One region of the Paenibacillus sp. RC21 genome, then DNA from elsewhere that is predicted to be linked to it. Evidence: predicted binding sites of a transcription regulator. Region 1 holds the regulator's gene; the other holds the start of a gene.

Region 1 (3,169 bases):
TGATGAGACGACCGTATATTGGCTCGAAGCGAGCGGGCAATTCCGCAGCAAGTCGCTACAATTTTATGCGGTGCCCGTCGATGTGAGCCGCCAGCTGAAAGAAATGTTTTTTGACAAAAAAAGGAGCATTATTCTGACGTCTGCTACCTTGTCGGTGGATAAGTCGTTTCAGTACATGACCGATCAGCTCGGCTTGCAGGAGGCCGCAGATCAAGGGCGGCTGATGACTACGCAGCTCCCTTCACCCTTTAACTACAGGGATCAGGTGTTGCTAGTCATTCCAAGGGATTTTCCGAGCGTGAAGGGCAGTGTAGGAGATGAGCATTTTGTAGATATGCTCGTCAGCTCGCTAGGTTCGACTGCCCAAGCGACGCGGGGGAGAATGCTCGTTCTCTTTACCTCCTATCGCATGCTCCGGCAGGTGTATGAGCCGCTTAAGGAGGCGTTAGCATCCAGCGACATCACCGTGCTGGGGCAGGGCGTGGACAGTGGGAGCCGCAGCAAGCTGACCCGACGTTTTCAGGAAGCCAAAGCTTCTGTGTTGCTGGGAACCAGCAGCTTTTGGGAAGGCGTCGATATTCCGGGCAAGGCGCTGACGTGTCTGGCTATCGTCCGCTTGCCGTTCCAACCGCCCAATCACCCGCTGCTGGAGGCTAAAAGTGAGCTGCTCCAGCAGCAGAAGAAAAATCCTTTTATGAAGCTGTCTGTTCCACAGGCTGTCATTCGCTTCAAACAGGGATTTGGACGTCTAGTACGTACCGCGAGCGACCACGGGGTTGTTATCGTTTACGATACGCGTGTGATTGAATCCTATTACGGGAAGCACTTTTTGTACTCGTTACCGGGACCAAAAATGGAGCATATGCCGACGGAGCAAATGGTGCCCCGTATCGCCGAGTGGCTCCAATCCGCCCCGGAGACAGAGGCATAACGGACGGACATCTTAACATGTCCGTTACAATTAGGGGGAGCATGTATGAAATCAGATAAAATTTCAGAGGCTGTCGTACGGAGGTTACCCGTATATTTACGTTATCTGAATGCACTGCACAAACGGGAGGTGGCTACGGTCTCTTCCCAGGAGTTAGGACAAAGACTGGATTTGAATCCGGCTCAAATTCGTAAGGATCTCGCGTATTTTGGAGATTTTGGCCGTAAGGGTATCGGCTATGATGTTACTTATCTTATCGAGAAAATACGCCATATCCTGAAAATCGACCAGCAAATTAACGTGGTATTGGTCGGAGCAGGTAATCTGGGGCAAGCCCTTTCGAATTATAATGCTTATTTAAAAGACAATATGAAAATTGTAGCAGTATTTGATGCTGTGCCAGATAAGGTCGGAACCAGGATCAATACGCTGGTCGTACAGCCAATGGATGAACTGGAAGCGACCGTGAAGGAACAAAACATTCGGATCGGGATTATTACCGTACCGGATTTTGAAGCGCAGAACGTGGCTGACAGGCTCATAAATAGCGGGATTGGAGCGATTTTGAACTTTGCGCCGACCACTCTCAAGGCACCAGCAAATATTCGAATACATGCCACAGATTTTACAACAGATTTGTTAAGCCTCGCTTATTATTTGGAAGACGGAAAGGAAGATATGCAACATGACGGTGAATAAATGGATGATTAAAAACGGCTCTTTTGCCGTGAACAGATCGGAAGCGGGGGTAATCCACGGCTATATGATCGTGGAGGACAGCCGCATTGCCTATATTGGCGAGACTTTGCCAGCGGGTGAGGAAGAGACGGAAGCGATTGATGGTAACGGGCTGCTGTTTTTACCTGGCCTGATTAATACACATGGTCATGCGGCGATGTCCCTGCTGCGCGGGTATGGGGACGATCTGGCTCTTCAAGTATGGCTTCAGGAAAAAATGTGGCCGATGGAAGCCAAGTTTACGTCTACGGATGTGTACTGGGGTACGTCCTTGTCCGTGCTGGAAATGCTGAAAGGCGGTACAACCACCTTTTTGGACATGTATGATCATATGGACGAGGTGGCTCGTGTAGCTGAAGAGTCCGGCATCCGTGCCAGTCTGATGCGTGGAGCGATTGGATTATGTTCGGAGGAAGAGCAGCGGATCAAGCTGGCTGAGGCTGTGAATTTTGCGCGTAATTGGCATGGAAAAGCAGACGGTCGCATTACGACTATGATGTCTCCACATGCGCCGTATACGTGTCCGCCTGCGTTTATCGAAAAATTCGTGCAGGCTGCGCATGATCTGGACTTACCGTTGCATACGCATATGTCCGAAACCATTGCCGAAGTAGAGCAAAACGTACGCGACTACGGCTTGCGCCCGGTTGCGCATTTGGATAAGCTCGGCTTTTTCTCCCGTCCATCGCTTGTTGCCCATGCTGTTCATTTGAATGACGAAGAAATAGCTTTGCTGGCTGAACGTGGTGTAGCGGTTTCGCATAATCCGGGTAGCAACTTGAAGCTGGCGAGCGGTGTGGCAAGAGTGCCTGATCTGCTCCGTGCAGGCGTTACCGTCTCTCTCGGAACAGACGGTCCCGCCAGTAACAATAACCTGGATATGTTTGAGGAAATGCGTCTGGCTGCACTCATTCACAAGGGAGTATCTGGGGACCCAACCGCAGTTCCTGCGGGTGAGGCGTTGCGTCTGGCAACGGAGTACGGAGCGAAGTCGATTGGCTTGAATGAGGTAGGGGCGCTGGCAGCAGGCAACAAGGCTGACTTTATCGCGCTCGATCTCAATCAGGCTCATTTCTTGCCGCATACGGATCTCATTTCTCATGCCGTATACTCTGCAAGCGCCAAAGACGTGGCCCATGTATGGGTTGACGGTCGTCAGGTTGTGAAAAACGGTGAGTGCCTGACTATGGATGAGGAACGTATCAAGCATGAGGCACAAGCCGCCTTTGAAGGGCTGCTGTCGCGCTAATTCAGGTGTCACATCCCCTTAGAGAGGAAGCACAGGTTTGAAAAATAAGAAAAAATGGATAGTGGTCGCCATTCTGGCCGTCATACTGGTCCTGGTCAGCATTTTCTGGTATTATTCCTATGTTACTCAAGATCAGGTGACTGAGAGAAATGCCGCTATCGTAAAGGCCAAGCAATCGGGTGGTCTGGTTACCACGACTCAGACGTGGAAGTCGGTGTGGGATCAGGTATACTGGGTGGTACAAGGGAAAA
Region 2 (3,169 bases), 170 kb from region 1:
TTCACCGTTCGTTTCGCCACCCTTTTCACATTAATCAAGTTGACTGCCGATACGTTCGACGAAGTCGAGTTACGTCCGTACGAACCACAACCCAGTGTCAGCGATGGAAGGTTGGTGTTGTAGAGGTCACCGATCGCACCATGTGTGGAAGGCGAATTTACAATGATACGGCCTGTTTGCAAACGGTTTGCGAACCGAGCGATAACGTCCTCATCGTTCGAATGAATAGCGGACGAGTGGCCCATGCCCCCGAATTCCACGACTTCAGCAGCGCGTTGAATACCTTGTTCCGCATTTTTCACTTTATAGCAAGCCAATACAGGACTCAATTTTTCCGCAGACAATGGGAATTTTGTTCCTACCCCTTCAATCTCAGCGACCAAAATTTTAGTTCCTGCTGGTACTGTGATACCACTCATTTCAGCAATTTTTACAGCAGACTGCCCGACAATAGCTGGGTTCACTGCACATTTCTCGACATTCATAGCTCCTTGAGTGAGCTTAGCTGCTTCTTCTTTATTTACAAAATAGCAGCCGTTAGCGATCATCAATTTTTTCACTTGTTCGAAGATTGGCTCTTCGATAATAACCGCTTGCTCGGAAGCACAAATCATACCGTTGTCAAAAGATTTGGAGAGGATGAGATCGTTCACAGCCTGCTTGATGTCTGCTGTTTTTTCAATAAAGCAAGGCACGTTACCTGGGCCTACACCCAGAGCAGGTTTACCGCAGCTATATGCCGCCTTAACCATGCCTGATCCACCAGTTGCCAGAATCAGCGCCACATCCGGGTGATTCATGAGTGAATTTGTCTTATCCATCGATGGAGCTTCAATCCATTGAATACAATCTGCCGGAGCACCATGTTTGACGGCTGCTTCAAGCAAAACGCGAGCTGCTTCCGCACTACACGATTGAGCGGATGGATGGAAACCAAAGATGATCGGGTTACGTGTTTTAATAGCAATCAACGCTTTGAACATTGTAGTTGAAGTCGGATTAGTCACTGGAGTGATCCCCATAATGATGCCGACGGGCTCTGCTATTTTTTGAAAACTGTCAAAGTCATTATCTTCAATGACACCAACGGTTTTTTCATTTTTGATGCTATGATAGACATATTCTGTTGCAAACATGTTTTTAATGATTTTGTCCTCATACACACCGCGTCCTGTTTCTTCAACAGCCAGCTTCGCCAGATGCATGTGCTTATCCATCCCTGCGATTGCCATAGCTTGTACGATTTCGTCAATCTGCTCCTGATTCATACTCATAAAAGCCTTCTGTGCCCGGTTCCCCCGGTCAATCAGTGTTTGAATATACTGCTCAGCGCTTTGCTCTTTTTGGATAACCTCGTTTTTAACAGCCATTTCCCTCATCCTCCTGTTATCTCGTGTACTATCTCTTGTTCACGCACTGATCGTAACACAGCTTTTCAAGATATATTGTGATTTTTTTCACAATCTATTTAAAATTTTATTTTATGAAGTGAATTAAATCACAAAGTTTGGAATTCTGCCACTTTTACCCCCTCTTCTTGCCCCAAAAACGCATAGCACAGGTATATAATGAATTTGAATTGATCAAGTTGCAGATAAAAAAACAAAGGAAACAAAGGGGAAATGGACGATGAGAAACCCTGCAAACGTAATGGAAGCCCGCGGCAACACCTGTTGCTTCTCGGAGACCAGCTTCAACCGGCTGCAAGTGATGATGAAAGATCGGGTCATGCCAGAAAGCTCACATCTGTTCTGGGAAGGAGATACAGCGGATAAGCTGTTTTATATCAAGCGCGGACGCGTGAAAGTAACGAAAACAACGGATGAGGGTAAGGAACTTATACTATATATGTACCAAAGCGGCGATCTGATTGGTCAAGCTGATCCATTTTTCGGTACCAAGCACTCCTTTTCTGCCGAAGTTCTGGAGGACAGTGATATCGGTGTTGTCGATCATACGGATTTGGAGCTGCTTATTTGCCAGCACTGTGATTTTGCCATTGACTTTATGAAATGGATGGGGTCCCACCACCGTATTACTCAGACCAAATTTCGTGATCTGATGATGTACGGCAAGCCCGGTGCTCTATGCTCCACGCTAATCCGCCTGTGTAACACCTATGGTGAGCCTCATGGGGAACATATCCTTATTCATAAAAAAATCACTCATACCGACCTCTCCAATATGATCGGTGCCACCCGCGAAAGTGTAAACCGGATGCTGAGTGATTTGCGTAAAAAAAATGCAGTCGAATATGATAATGGCATGATCGTCGTAAAGGATTTGGAAATGCTGCAAGGTGTATGTCATTGTGAGCTGTGCCCGCGTGAGATTTGCCGGATCTAAATTATTGTTTTATTTTATGTAAAAGAGAGTGTTCTGTAAACTGTATGGCTTACAGAACACTCTCTTAATTTTACACTCCCACTCCACCTAAATGGCGGGCAGCAGCGGAGCAATCCATTTGAATCTGAAGAAGCGAAGCGTTCGCCTTTGCAGCGGGATTCTCACCTCTAAATGTTTTATAAAACCCAAAAGAATCCCGCTGCAACAGCGATCGTAAGATCAAATGGATCGCGAAGCGCCTAACATCCCACTAACACCCTTCTCCACATTTTTAGAACTGGAAGCACAGATAACTTAAATTCCCCATCTCATAGCTCCTGTGGATGACCTTGGCCTTATTCGCCGGATCTCCACTCCCCATGGCAATAAGCAACGGTACAAAATGTTCAGCTCTCGGTACCGCTTGACGAGCATATGGGGCTTCGCTTTCATAGCGATCCAAAGCCTCCACATCTCCACTCTGTACATTTTCAATAATCCAGTCATCAAAATCAAGTGCCCAAGGCTCTGTTTTCGTTTCTCCCCATTTGACGATGCGCAGATTATGAACAGTTACACCACTGCCAATGACCAAAATATTCTGCTCACCCAACCCCCGCAGCACTTCACCGATAGCATATTGTGCTTTAGGCGATAGAAACGGATTCACGGAAATCTGGACTACCGGAATATCCGCCTCAGGATACATACGATGCAAAAGTGTCCAGGACCCATGATCCAGCCCTCGCACCCGGTCCGTTTGTACGTCAATACCCTTTTGCTCATATAATTCTTTTAACTTGGCCGCCAGCTTCACCGAACCATGCGCTGGATATTTCACCGC

The links. Region 1 encodes Rex, which represses fermentation and respiration genes when NADH is low (regulators of the CRP and FNR family bind a similar motif). Its sites were predicted from a motif close to TTGTGAAATATTTCACAA; they were not measured.
Region 2: adhE (bifunctional acetaldehyde-CoA/alcohol dehydrogenase) is a predicted target of Rex. The motif match lies at 1,446-1,463, and genes of this name have one in related genera.

The regions. Positions count from the first base shown of each region.
Region 1 is NZ_JBIYCS010000002.1:209,130-212,298, reverse strand. Features, by position in the region: gene dinG (ATP-dependent DNA helicase DinG) at 1-931, shown strand, start outside; gene ABIA61_RS06075 (redox-sensing transcriptional repressor Rex) at 977-1,630, shown strand; gene ABIA61_RS06070 (amidohydrolase) at 1,617-2,918, shown strand; gene ABIA61_RS06065 (cell wall elongation regulator TseB-like domain-containing protein) at 2,956-3,169, shown strand, end outside.
Region 2 is NZ_JBIYCS010000002.1:374,732-377,900, forward strand. Features, by position in the region: gene adhE (bifunctional acetaldehyde-CoA/alcohol dehydrogenase) at 1-1,370, opposite strand, end outside; gene ABIA61_RS06965 (Crp/Fnr family transcriptional regulator) at 1,630-2,346, shown strand; gene ABIA61_RS06970 (DODA-type extradiol aromatic ring-opening family dioxygenase) at 2,618-3,169, opposite strand, start outside.